Linked DNA regions of Krasilnikovia cinnamomea. The protein of the gene in region 1 interacts with the protein of each later gene in a pairwise test. Links are inferred from orthologs where the notes say so. Each region holds a gene or a part of one and is shown on either strand. Other genes may lie near its edges.

Evidence for each region. The genes of interacting proteins can lie anywhere in the genome.
Region 2: the proteins of ndk (region 1) and ung interact in binary tests that used the Escherichia coli proteins (3 or more experiments, as listed by UniProt). The link is inferred for Krasilnikovia cinnamomea from one-to-one orthologs.

Annotation. Positions count from the first base shown.
Region 1 is NZ_SHKY01000001.1:4,781,492-4,789,102, forward strand. The notes cover bases 179-2,962. They hold ndk (nucleoside-diphosphate kinase), read left to right. Parts: upstream 179-1,237; coding sequence 1,238-1,687; downstream 1,688-2,962. Other genes in these bases: EV385_RS21895 (VOC family protein), read right to left, coding at 179-1,122; EV385_RS21905 (carboxymuconolactone decarboxylase family protein), read right to left, coding at 1,684-2,124; EV385_RS21910 (ABC transporter permease), read right to left, coding at 2,171-2,956; EV385_RS21915 (ABC transporter permease), read right to left, coding at 2,953-2,962. Outside these bases: more of EV385_RS21895, read right to left, coding at 1-178; more of EV385_RS21915, read right to left, coding at 2,963-3,723; EV385_RS21920 (ABC transporter ATP-binding protein), read right to left, coding at 3,720-4,700; EV385_RS21930 (methyl-accepting chemotaxis protein), read left to right, coding at 5,242-6,858; ileS (isoleucine--tRNA ligase), read left to right, coding at 7,178-7,611. UniProt on the Escherichia coli protein: Major role in the synthesis of nucleoside triphosphates other than ATP. The ATP gamma phosphate is transferred to the NDP beta phosphate via a ping-pong mechanism, using a phosphorylated active-site intermediate.
Region 2 is NZ_SHKY01000001.1:4,190,743-4,196,498, forward strand. Bases 1,837-4,700 are described here. They hold ung (uracil-DNA glycosylase), read left to right. Parts: upstream 1,837-2,858; coding sequence 2,859-3,542; downstream 3,543-4,700. Other genes in these bases: EV385_RS19040 (alpha/beta fold hydrolase), read left to right, coding at 1,837-2,221; tsaB (tRNA (adenosine(37)-N6)-threonylcarbamoyltransferase complex dimerization subunit type 1 TsaB), read left to right, coding at 3,552-4,208; rimI (ribosomal protein S18-alanine N-acetyltransferase), read left to right, coding at 4,208-4,645; tsaD (tRNA (adenosine(37)-N6)-threonylcarbamoyltransferase complex transferase subunit TsaD), read left to right, coding at 4,638-4,700. Outside these bases: alr (alanine racemase), read left to right, coding at 1-1,130; more of EV385_RS19040, read left to right, coding at 1,187-1,836; more of tsaD, read left to right, coding at 4,701-5,690; EV385_RS19070 (hypothetical protein), read left to right, coding at 5,704-5,756. UniProt on the Escherichia coli protein: Excises uracil residues from the DNA which can arise as a result of misincorporation of dUMP residues by DNA polymerase or due to deamination of cytosine.

The DNA.
Region 1 (7,611 bases):
CGGGGAACGCCGGTCCTCCGGCGGCGCGGGGTCGGTCAGCTGCTCGGGGGAGACGCGCTGCTCCGGCGCGGGTGCGGCGCTCGTCGGCGACGCCGCGGCCCCGGGGGTGGCCGACATCGGTGGCGGTTCCGGTGCAGGGGTGCCGGTCGCCGGGGATGGTTCCGCGGCGTCAGTCGTCGGCGACGGTTCCGGGGTGTCAGTCGTCGGTTCACCGGTAGGGGTCGTCGGCGACGGTGCACCGGTAATGCTCGTGGGCGACGATACCGGCGCGGTGGGTGTACCCGTGCCGGGATCCAGCGTCGCGGTCGCCACGCGTGGGCGGGGACTCGGGCGGGAGCCGTTGGGCCGTGGCCCGGCGGGGCCACTCGGACCGGCGGTCGCCTCCGGTGCGGTCTCCTCGTGCAGTTGGTCATCGCGGCCGTGGTCGTCGTCGGGGTCGACCAGTTGACCTTCGAGGATCATCGGGCCGCCGGGCGCGTCGCGCACGATCACGGTGCCCGCCGGTTCCTGCGCCTGCTGGCCGGAGCGGGGGGCGGGTGGCGGGGGCGGCTCGTCGGGGCTGAGGAGCCAGGTGCGTTCGCGGGTGGCCCACGGTGGGGGCTCCGGCTCCCCGAGCAGATCGTCGTCGGACGGCTCATCCAGCGGGTCATGGCTGGGCGCGGGGGCATTCAGCACCGTGGCGTCGGCTCGCGACGGCGCGTCCTCCCAGGTGATCCGTACCCGGCGCATGTCGTCGACGTCCACCGTCACGGGCAGGGTGTCACCCGGGACGGGCCACTTGTCGACCGGGACGCGGGGGTCCCGGATGACCACCTCGGAGATCGGCAGGCCCGGGGCGATGACGACGACCTGCAACTCGGCGCGGCCGTACACGGATGAGGAGGGTGGTTCCGAGACGGCCTTGACCTGGGCGGTGCCGCTCACCCACGCGCGGGCGCCGCGGCGCACGACGTTGACCATGGCCAGGGCGATCGCGAGGGCCAGCAGGGACACGCCGAGGGCGACGATCGACCAGCTCGACAGGCCGAGCCCGAACAGCAGGACGAAGACGGCGATGGTGCCGAGCACCGCGGCCAGCAGCTTGCGGGCCGGGGCGATGGGGCGGCCGTTCTGGTTCGCCACTGTGGACCTCCCGAGTAGTACCGCAAGGCTAGGCCGCCGCGACGCTATCGGGAAAGTCGGCTTTGTGGGCGGTGGCCGCTCGCGGCGCCACCGGTACCGATAGGCTGACCCCGGCATGCCGTCTCGCCCCGACCAGGAGGAATCCGTGTCCACCAGCGCTGCCGAGCGCTCGCTCGTGCTCATCAAGCCGGACGCCGTGCGGCGCGGCCTCGTCGGCGAGATCCTCGGCCGCTTCGAGCGCAAGGGGCTCGTGATCGAGGAGATGGTGCTGCGCACCATGGACGCGGAACTTGCCGATCAGCACTACGCCGAGCACGTGGACAAGGCGTTCTATCCCCCGCTGAAGGACTTCATGACCGGCGGGCCGCTGGTCGCCGTCGTCATCAGCGGCGACGAGGCGATCGACGTCGTGCGCGCGATGATCGGCGCCACGGACGGGCGCAAGGCCGCCGCGGGGACGCTGCGCGGCGACCTGTCGCTGTCGAACCGGGAGAATCTGGTGCACGCGTCCGACTCGCCCGACAGCGCCAAGCGTGAGCTGGCGCTGTGGTTCCCGCACCTTTAGGTCGCCTGCGGCGGTTCCGTACGGGTCGAGATGGCCAGCCGGTTCCACACGTTGATCGTGGCGATCGCCATCAGCAGGTTGGCCAGCTCCTCGGGCGTGAACTGCTTGGCGGCCGCGTCCCACACGTTGTCGGGCACGCCCTGGTCGCCGAGCCGGGTGACCGCGTCGGTCAGGGCTAGCGCGGCGCGTTCCCGCTCGGTGTAGAACGGGCTGTCGTGCCAGGCCGCGACGCCGAACAGGCGGCGGCTGTCCTCGCCCGCGGCCAGGGCGTCCCGGCTGTGCATGTCGACGCAGAACGCGCAGCCGTTCACCATCGAGGCGCGCAGTTTGACCAGTTCGTACAGGACCGGGTCGTTGTGTTTGCGGGCGTAGACCTCCATGCCCAGGACGGCCTTGTAGGCCTCCGGGGCGACCTCGTTCACGGCCAGGCGCGGCATGGTGCCCTCCTCGTGAGCCGGCGACACAGCAAGGCGGTGACACGGCTCACAGCGTATCGAGGGTCGCGTGGGCCCGCGACTCCGCCTCGAAGACCTTGAGCAGCACCGCCGCGGCGACCGCGTAGCCGACACCGATGACGCATTCCCAGCCCAGCGCCGGGGCCGCCGCCCCGAAGCCCTGGCCCGCCGCCAGCAGCCGCGCGGCCTGCGCCGCGTGGGTGATCGGCAGCCCCTCGCCGATCGTGGCCATCCAGCCCGGCAGCCGCTCCGCGGGTACGTTGACGCCGGTCAGCAGCAGCAACAGCGCCACGCTGACGTTGGACACCACCCAGACGTCGCGGAACCGCAGCCCCAGGGCGCCCAGGGTGAGCCCGAAGGAGCCGCAGGACAACGAGCCGACGGCCAGGGCCAGCGCCAGGCCGGGCAGGGCGCCGGGCGGGATCCGCAGCCCGAGCAGCAGCGCACCGCCGGCGAGGGTGAACGCGGCGATCAGCAGGCCGTTGCCCGCGTACGGCAGGGCGCGGCCCAGGAACAGGGCCGTGCGGCTGCGCGGGGACAGCAGCACGTGGCCGAGGGTGCCGAAGCGCCGCTCGTTGGCCACCGCCATCGTGCCGCCGAAGACGCAGGCCAGTGACGCGGCCAGGACCGCGTTGCCGACGATGTAGAACCGGTCGTCGGCCACCTGCAGCTGCCGCCCCAGGTAGGCGAAGAACAGCAGTTGGAACAGCGGGCCGACCAGCAGCGTGCCGATGAACATGCCGGGCGTCGTCCAGTTGAACAGCGCCCGGTAGGCGATGACGCCGCCCACGGCGACCAGACGCGCGGTCCTCATGCGAGCGCCAGGGTGGCGGCGGCGCGCGCGCGCCGTTCGACCCGGACCAGTGCGAACGCGCCGAGCACGGCGCAGGCGGTGCTGATCGCGAGGCAGATGCCGACCGACGGCCAGACCGGGCCGCCGCTGGTCGCCTCGCGCAGCGCGCGGGCGCCCCAGGTGGTGGGCAGGACCGCGGCCAGCGGGGCGGTCCAGGAGGGCAGCATGGTGATCGGTACGAGCATTCCGGAGACCAGCCAGACCGGATATTCGAGCGTGTTGGACAGTGCGTTCGCGTTGCGCATCAGCACGAAGGTGGCCGCCATCAGCAGGCCGAACATGCCGAGGGCGAAGACGCAGACCACCGCGGCGACCGTGAACGCGGCCGGGTGGGCGAAGTCGAGCCGGATGCCGTAGAGCACCCGGCCCCACGCGAGCGTGGCCAGCATGGCGTAGGTGCCGGTGAGGGCGGTGGCGATGGTGATGGGAAGGATGACCAGCACCGGCCGCCGTGGGGCCAGCATGATCATTTCCAGGGTGCCCTGCCAGCGCTGGCTCTGGATCGCGCCGCCGGAGCCGAACAGCACCGACGACCAGATGCCCATCAGCCCGGCGCCCACCGACGCCTCGAGCAGGCGGTGCTCGCCGGACCCGGCGCGGAACAGGTACACCGCCAGCGTGGCCTGCACGACCGGCACGATCAGGTTGGTGGCGATCTCGAACTGCGAGCGGCTCATCTGCTTGGCGTGCAGCAGCACCCCGACCGCGATCATCCGTACGGTTCTCACGCGCCGGTCCCGTTCACGATGGCCACGTAGGCGTCCTCCAGGGTCGGTTCGCGGCTGGTGACCCGGCCGATCCGGATGCCGGCCAGCTCGCGCAGCACGTCGGCCTGGACGTCCACCGCGGCGTCGGATTGGACGGTGAGCAGCTGCAGGGCACCGCGGGCTTCGACCGCGGTCTCCCGTACGCCCGGCAGCTTGCTCACCGCGGTCATTGCGGCGTCCGGCACCCCGTACGCCTCCACCTCGACGACCCGGCGTCCGTCCGCGTGGTGGCGCAGTTCGGCCGGGGTGCCCAGGGCCTGGATCCGGCCGTCGGCGATGACGGCGATGCGGTCGCACAGCTCGTCTGCCTCGGCCATGTAGTGCGTGGTGAGCACCACGGTGGTGCCCGCGGCGGCCAGGTCGGCGACGGTACGCCGCAGCTCGCGCGCCGCGACCGGGTCGACGCCGATCGAGGGCTCGTCCAGGAACAGCACCTCGGGCGAGTGCAGCAGCCCGCGGGCGATGTGCAGCCGCTGGCGCATGCCGCGCGAGTAGCCCTCGACCCGTTCCCGCTCCCGGCCGGTCAGCTTGACCAGCTCCAGCAGCTCGGCGATGCGGCGTTTCTGCTCGCGCGGGGCGACTCCGTACAGTTCGGCGAAGTACCGCAGGTTGTCCAGGGCGGAGAGGCGGTCGTAGAGGCCGCGGTCGCCGCCGAACACGTACCCGATGCGGCGGCGCACCTCGCGGGTGTCGTCGACGACGTCGAAGCCGCAGACCCGGGCCGTGCCCCCGGTCGGGATGAGCAGGGTGTTGAGCATCTTGATGGTGGTCGTCTTGCCGGCGCCGTTCGGGCCGAGCAGGCCGAACAGCTCACCGCGGCCGACGGCGAAGCTGACGCCGCGCACCGCCTCGGTCTCGGTGCGGCGGGGACGTAGCCAGCCGGCCCGGCTGCGGTAGGTCCGGCGTAGGTCGTCTGCCTCGATCGCGTAATCACCCACGGGCGCAGACCGTAGGGCAAGATCCCCGCGTCAGGAAACGAATTCGGTGATCCCCGAATCCAGGAGCCCGAGCAGGGCCAGGCCGGTGGGTTCCAGCCCGTACAGGACCCGGCGGCCGGCCCGGCGGCGGTGCACGACCCCGGCCGCCTGCAGGGCGGTCAGGTGCTCCGAGACGGTGCTGGGTGCCAGCCCCAGCGCGGTCGCGACGCTGGTTGTGGTGCCGGGGATGGTCACGGCGCGGAGCACGGCCGCGCGCCCGCGCCCGAGGAGGAGGGCGAGGCGGTCGTGCGGCGTCGCGTCGGGCCGCTACGGACCGCAACGGGTGCGGCCGTTGGGGAAATGGATTCCGCAGTGGCCCGCGAGAGCGTTGTGGTTACCTAGCGTGCCGCCGAAGAAACGTAGCGTAATTGGGCGTCCGGCCGAAGAAACGCAGCTGAGAACCGTCTCTTGAGAAAAGACTGACGGAAGACCCGCTCAACTCGCCTGAGCGGTCGCCGAATCCACCGGGTGACGCTCGACACCTTGATGGAAGGACGAACCGATGGTGCGGATTCTGCGGCGCGTGCGGCTTCGCTCGCGGCTGCTGCTCGCGTTCGGGGCGTTCTGCCTGCTGATCTCGGCGATGACCTTCGTCGGGGTGGTGGAGTCGGGTCGCCAGGCGGCGGTCACCGACGAGGTGGCCCGGTTGCGGGTGCTGACCCGCGACGTCATGCAGCTCAAGTTCCGTGGCGCAGACGTGAGCGCACGTCAGCTCGCCTACGCCTGGGATGCTCCCTTCGTCGGCGGCAGGGCGGCTACCGACCCGGAGTCGTCCAACCGCAAGATTTTCCTGGACGTCCTGAAGGACCTCGACGCCGACATGAAGGCGGTTCCCGTCGGCGAACTCACCCCCGCCGAGCAGAAGATCTTCACGGAGATCAAGGCTAGCTTCGCCACCTTCATGAAGTACGACGCCCAGGTCGTCGCCCTGTTCAAGCAGGACTCGCCGGAGTCGCTGAAGCTGGCGAACATGGTGATGCTGGGCAACGGGTACGACTCGTACTACTCGATCATGGACAACACCGCCCGGCTGATCAACTCCGTGCACGCGCGCAGCGACCTGGCGCAGCAGCAGGCCCGCATCGCCGCGCAGCGGCTGCGGATGCTGCTGTTCGTCGGTGCCGGCCTGGCGGTCGTGCTGACGATCCTGATGGGTCTGGCGATCACCAGCAGTGTGGTCAAGCCGGTCGCCGCCGTGGCCGATGCGCTGCGCACCCTCGCCCGCCGCGACCTGACCGGCAAGCTGCCGGTCGAGGGCCACGACGAGCTCACCGTGATGGCCGGGGCGTTCAACGAGGCCACCGCGGCCATGCGGGAGACGCTGGCCAGCGTCGGCGCGCGCGCGTCGGCGGTGGCGTCGTCCTCGCAGGCGCTGGCCCAGGTGTCCGACCGGATGCAGGAGCAGGCCGCGGACACCAGCCTGCAGGCCAACGTGGTGGCGGGCGCGGCCGGGGAGGTCTCCGACAACGTGGCGGGCATGGCCTCCGCGGCCGAGGAGATGAACGCCTCCATCAACGAGATCGCCCGCAGCACCGAGGCAGCGGCCTCGGTAGCGGGCGACGCGGTGACCACCGCGCAGGAGACCTCCGCCGCGGTGCGCGAGCTGATCGAGGCCAGCGGCGAGATCGGCCAGATCGTCAAGACGATCACCGCGATCGCGGAGCAGACCAACCTGCTGGCGCTGAACGCGACCATCGAGGCGGCCCGGGCGGGCGACGCGGGCAAGGGCTTCGCGGTGGTGGCCAGCGAGGTCAAGGACCTGTCGCAGGAGACGGCCCGCGCCTCGGAGGACATCATCGCCAAGATCGACGCGATCCAGCAGACCACCGAGCGGGCGGCCGCGTCCATCGGCCAGATCTCCGGGGTGGTCAGGCAGATCTCCGAGCTGCAGAGCACCATCGCGGCAGCCGTGGAGGAGCAGTCCGCCACGACGGCCGAGATCAACCGCAACGTCTCCGAGGTCTCCGCCGGTTCGCAGCAGATCGCTGCCGGTGTGGGCGGGGTGGCGGACATCGCGTCGGCCACCACCCGCGACGCCGACGCCACCCGGGAATCCGCCCGCGACCTCGGCGACACCGCTCGCGAACTGGACGAACTGGTCTCCTCGTTCGGCTACTGACGCCGCCTCCGACGGTCCGGCCGGGCTGAGACCGGCCGGATCATCCGGCCGCGTCGGGGCCCGGGCCGGGTAATCCGGGTGAGGTGATGCCGCACCGGCCGGTATCCTGGGCAGCCAGGCGACGAACCGGCCATCACCGGGGAGCCTCCGGAAGAACGGGCGGGACCCCCGCCCCAGTAGAACCGGGCGGACCGGCCCGCACCCTCGCCGGACAACGAGCGGGCGTCCCGTACGCGGGGCGCCAAGCGAGGTGGTACCGCGGGCCGTACGGCTCGTCCTCGCAGACCACGACAACGTGAGCTGCCCGAGGAGACCACCGATGACTCAGCCGAAGGCTGCTTATCCCAAGCACAGCGATCAGGCGGGCGTGCCCGCCAGCCCCGACCTGCCCGCGGTCGAGCGCTCGGTGCTCGAGCACTGGGCCGCCGACCGCACCTTCGAGGCGAGCGTCGAGCGGCGCCCCGCCGGGGAGAACGGCAGCAACGAGTTCGTCTTCTACGACGGGCCGCCGTTCGCCAACGGGCTGCCGCACTACGGCCACCTCTTCACCGGCTACGTCAAGGACGTCGTCCCGCGCTACCAGACCATGCGCGGGCGCCGGGTCGAGCGCCGCTTCGGCTGGGACACCCACGGCCTGCCCGCCGAGGTGGAGGCGGAGAAGCAGCTCGGCATCACCACCAAGGCGCAGATCGTCGAGCTCGGCATCGACAAGTTCAACGAGGCGTGCCGTGCCTCGGTGCTCGCGTACACCAA
Region 2 (5,756 bases), 590 kb from region 1 along the record:
GGGACAACGTGGCGACGCTGCGCGCCCTGACTCCCGCCGAGGTCATGGCCGTCGTCAAGGCCGACGGGTACGGGCACGGCATGCTGCCGGCGGCCCGCGCGGCGGTGGCGGGCGGCGCGACCTGGCTCGGGGTGTGCACCCTCGACGAGGCGCTGGAGCTGCGCCGGGGCGGGATCCGGGTGCCGGTCCTGGCCTGGCTGGTGGCCCCCGGGCTGCCGCTGGAGCGGGGCGTCGCCGCCGACGTCGACCTCAACGCGGCCGGCACCGAACAGCTGGCGGAGGTGGTCGCGGCCGCGCGCCGCGCCGGGCGTAGCGCCCGGGTGCATCTCAAGCTGGACACCGGCCTGTCCCGGGGCGGCGCGCCGCTGGCCGAGTGGCCGCACCTGCTGGAGGCGGCGGGCAAGGCGCAGGCCGACGGGGAGGTGGAGGTCGTCGGCGTGTGGAGCCATTTCGCGTGCGCCGACGTGCCCGGCCATGAGTCCATCGACCGGCAGCTCGCCTCGTTCGCGGAGGGCCTGGCGCTGGCCGAGCGGTACGCCATCACGCCGCGCTACCGACACATCGCCAACTCGGCCGCGCTGCTGACCCGCCCCGACACCCACTACGACCTGGTCCGGGCCGGTATCACGATCTACGGGCTGTCCCCGCTGGCCACCGAGCACGCCTCCCGGCTGCGTCCCGCGATGAGCGCCCGGGCCCGCGTCTCGCTCACCAAACGGGTCCCGGCCGGGCAGGGTGTCGGGTATGGGCTGACCTACATGACGCCGCGCGAGTCCACGCTGGCGCTGGTGCCGCTCGGCTACGGCGACGGGGTGCCCCGGCACGCCTCGAATGTGGGCCCGGTCCGGCTCGGTGGCCGCAACCGGACCGTTGCCGGCCGGGTGAGCATGGATCAGATCGTGGTCGACTGCGGCGACGACCCGGTCGCACCGGGGGATGTCGCCACGTTGTTCGGGCCGGGTGACGACGGCGCGCCGACCGCCGACGACTGGGCGGCCGCCGTCGGCACGATCAACTACGAGATCGTGACCCGGTTCGGCAGCTCCCGGGTGCCCCGGGTGTACGACGGCAGCGCCGGGGTCCCGGCGGCGGACGTGACGCCGGCGCCCGGTGACGGGGAGGCCCAGTGAGCAACGCACAACCCCGCCGATCCACCACGTCGCGGAGCCGGGCGAAGAAGGTCGGCATCGTCGGTGCCGTCATCGGTGTGGCCGCCGCCGGGTTGGCCGCCGCGGTCGCCACCGAACGGGCGATCGTCCGCAGGTCGGTCACCGCGCCCGGCGACCCGTACGCGAACGAGCCGTTCGGCGACCAGCCGTTCGACGCGGAGCTGACCGTGACCGCCGCAGACGGCGCCGAGCTGCACGTGGAGATCGTCGAGCCGCGCGCGCCGGGCGATCGGCCGACGATCGTCTTCGTGCACGGGTACGCGCTGGACATGGGCACGTTCTACTTCCAGCGCAAGGCGATCGCCGAGCAGGGTGACCACCGGATGGTCTTCTACGACCAGCCCGGCCATGGCCGCTCCGGCCTGCTCGACTCGGGGGACTACGACATCGCCGCGCTGGGCCGCTCGCTGGCCGCGGTCTTGGACGCGGCGGTGCCGGAGGGGCCGATCGTCCTGGTCGGGCACTCCATGGGCGGCATGACGATCATGGCGTTCGCCGAACACTATCCACAGTGGTTCGGCGACCGGGTCACGGGCGTGGCGCTGATCTCCACCTCCGCCAGCCTGATCGACAAGACGAAGATCGGCCTGCCGACGTTGCTGGCCCGCGCCAGCGCCCCGTTCTTCCCCGTGTGGGGTGGCGCCGCCCGGATCGGCGGCGGCGCGATCGACCGCGCCCGGCTCGCCGCCTCGGATCTCGCCTGGCTGCTGACCCGCCGGTACGGCTTCGGTGATCCGCGCCCGAGCGCGTCGCTGGTTACGTTCGTGGAGGAGATGAACTCCAAGACCTCGATCGAGACACTGACCAAATACCTGCGCACCCTCTACACGCACAACCGTTTCCCCGCGCTGACGCCGCTGCGCGGGGTGCCGGTGCTGGTGATCGTGGGCACGAAGGACTATCTCACCCCCGTGGCTCATTCGGAGGAGATCCTCAAGTACCTGCCAGAGGCCAAGCTCGTCAAGATCGACAACAGCGGGCACGTCGTCATGCTGGAGCGCTCCGACGAGGTCAACGCGGCCCTGGACGCGTTCCTGGCGGAGATCCCGTGATCACCACGGGGATCCGGCTAGCCACCGTGGACGACACCCGGCAGTTCGGCCGGTGGCTGGCCACCCTGCTGCGCCGCGGCGATCTCGTGCTGCTCACCGGGCCGCTCGGCGCCGGCAAGACGGCACTCACCCAGGGCATCGGCGCCGGCCTGGGGGTCCGCGGCGACATCACCTCACCGACCTTCGTCATCGCCCGGGTGCACCGGCCGGACCCGGCGCGCGGTGGCCGGGTCGCGCTGGTGCACGCCGACGCGTACCGGCTGGGGGACGCCGCCGATCCTCGGGGCGAGATCGACGACCTCGACCTGGACGCGTCGGCCGGGGACTCGGTCACGGTGGTCGAGTGGGGTGAGGGCCTGGCCGAGCAGCTCAACGACGAGTATCTCCAGGTCCGGATCGCCCGCCTGGACGACGACACCCGGGTCCTGGACCTCGTCGCCCATGGCGCCGCATGGGCGCAAAGGCTGGCCGTCGCAGACCCGACGGCCGCCTCGGCGGCGGCAAGAGAAGAAACGGCCGCCTCGGCGGCGGCAGGAGAAGAATCGGCGGCCGGGGATCGGGCCGCCACCACAGGAGAGCCGGCGGTCGCCGACCGGGCGGCCGCGACGGAAAGGCTGGATTCGTGAATCTCACCGGGATGCTGCCCGATGGCTGGCGCGCGGAACTCGAGCCGCTGCTCGACGCCGACGCCACGGCGGCCCTGGGGGCGTTCGTCGCCGAGCAGTACCGCGACCACACCGTCTACCCGCCGATCGAGGACCTGTTCGCGGCGTACCGGCTGTGCCCGCCCGAGCAGACCCGGGTGCTCATCCTCGGCCAGGACCCGTACCACGGGCCGGGGCAGGCGCACGGGCTCAGCTTCAGCGTCCGCGCCGGGGTCCGCATCCCGCCCTCGCTGCGCAACGTCTTCGCCGAACTGGCCGACGATCTGGGCATCGCGCCGGCCACCACCGGTGACCTGACCGGGTGGGCGAGCCAGGGAGTGCTGCTGCTCAACGCGGTGCTGACCGTCCGGGGCGGCGCGGCGGCCTCGCACGCGGGCAAGGGCTGGGAGGCGTTCACGGACGCGACCATCCGCGCCCTGAACGCCCGCCCCGAGCGGGTGGTCTTCCTGCTCTGGGGTGGGTACGCCCGCAAGAAGGCCGCACTGGTCACGAACCCGGCGCACGTCGTGCTGGAGGCCGGTCACCCCAGCCCGCTCAACCCGCGGGGCTTCCGGGGCGCGCGGCCGTTCAGCGCGGCCAACCAGGCACTGGCCGAGGCGGGCCGTCCGGTCGTCGACTGGGATCCGCGCGTCATTGCCCCGGAACCAGCCGGTTAGGGTGTTGACGTGCTGGTTCTCGCCTTGGACACCTCCACCCCCGCGGTGATCGCCGCCCTGGCGGAGGTGACCGACGACGGGATGCGGGGCGTGGCGGAGCGCCGTACCGTCGATCCGCGGGCACACGGCGAACTGCTGGCCCCGCAGATCGCGACGCTGCTGGCCGACGCCGGCGCGACCCCGCGCCAACTGGGGGCGATCGTCGCCGGGTTGGGGCCGGGCCCGTTCACCGGGCTGCGGGTCGGCCTCGTCACGGCGGCGGGCATGGCGCAGGCTCTGGCCATCCCGGCGTACGGGGTGTGCTCGCTGGACGCGCTCGGCCGCGCCGCCGGGCCGGGTCGGGTGCTGGTCGCCACGGACGCGCGGCGCCGTGAGGTGTACACCGCCACGTACACCGATGGTGTGCGCACCCGCGGGCCGGACGTGTCCCGCCCGGCCGACGTCGTCGTGGACGCCGACCGCGCGGTCGGCGAGGGCGCCTTGCAGTACAGCGAGGTGTTCGGCCTGCCGATCGACGACCGCCTGCTGTACCCGCCCGGCGAGGCGCTGATCGCCCTCGCCGCCGACCGGGTCCGCGCCCGTGCGCCGCAGGAACCGCTGACCCCGCTGTACCTGCGCCGCCCCGACGCGGTCGCGTCCTCGGCGCGCAAACCCGTGCTGCGGTGATCCAGCTCGAACGCTTCCGCTGGTGGCACGTCGAGCAGGTGCTGCCGATCGAGACAGACCTGTTCGGCGCGGAGAAGTGGTCCGCCGCCATGTTCTGGAACGAGCTGGCCCAGCGCCACTACTACCTGGTCGCGACGGAGGACGAGACGGTGCTCGGGTACGCGGGACTGGCCGTCGTCGGCCCCGACGAGTCCTGGGTGCAGAACATCGCGGTCCGCCGCGACGCGCAACGCCGCGGGATCGGCCGCGCACTGCTGGAGGCGCTGCTGGCCGAGGCGGGCCGGCGCGGCGTCCACAAGGTGCTGCTGGAGGTCGCCGTGGACAACGCCCCCGCCCAGCGGCTGTACGCCGGCTACGACTTCGAGCCGGTCGGCGTCCGCCGCGGCTACTACCAACCCAGCAACACCGATGCCCTGGTGATGATGCGCGATGCCTGACGAACCCTTGGTCCTCGGGATCGAGACCTCCTGCGACGAGACCGGTGTCGGCATCGTGCGCGGGCACACCCTGCTGGCCGACGCCCTCGCGTCGAGCGTGGACGAGCACGCCCGCTTCGGCGGGGTGGTCCCGGAGGTGGCCAGCCGCGCCCACCTCGAGGCGATCGTGCCGACGATGCGGCGCGCGCTCGACGACGCGGGGGTCACCCTGGCCGACATCGACGCGATCGCGGTGACGGCCGGGCCGGGCCTGGCGGGCGCGCTCCTCGTCGGTGTCGCCGCCGCCAAGGGGTACGCGCTGGCCGCCGACAAGCCGGTGTACGGCGTCAACCACCTCGCCGCCCACGTCGCCGTGGACACCCTCGAGCACGGCCCGCTGCCCGAACCCGCCGTGGGTCTGCTCGTCTCCGGCGGGCACTCGTCGCTGCTGCTGGTCGACGACATCACCGCCGGGGTCACCCCGCTGGGCGCCACGATCGACGACGCGGCGGGGGAGGCCTTCGACAAGGTGGCGCGGCTGCTGGGGATGGGCTTCCCCGGCGGTCCGGTGATCGACCGTACGGCCCGCGACGGTGACCCGGCGGCGATCCCGTTCCCGCGCGGCCTGACCGCGCCGAAGGATCTGGCCGAGCACCGCTTCGACTTCTCGTTCTCGGGACTCAAGACGGCCGTGGCGCGCTGGGTGGAGGCGCGCGAGCGGGCCGGGGAGCCCGTACCGGTGGCGGATGTGGCCGCGAGCTTCCAGCACGCGGTGTGCGACGTGCTCACCGCCAAGGCGCTCGACGCGTGCCGTACGCACGGGGTGCGGACCCTGGTCATTGGAGGTGGCGTGGCGGCCAACTCCCGCCTGCGCGTGCTCGCCGAGGAACGCGCGGCGAAGCTGGGCATCGAGGTCCGGGTGCCCCGGCCCCAGCTGTGTACGGACAACGGCGCCATGGTGGCCGCGCTCGGTTCGCACCTGGTCGCCGCCGGCGTCGCGCCCAGCGGCCTGGACCTGCCCGCGGACTCGGCCATGCCATTGACCACCGTCACGGTCTCCGGGTGATTATGCTCTGTTCATGATCGCGCGGATGTGGGAGGTACGGGCCCTGGGCAGCGGCTTCGACGAGCT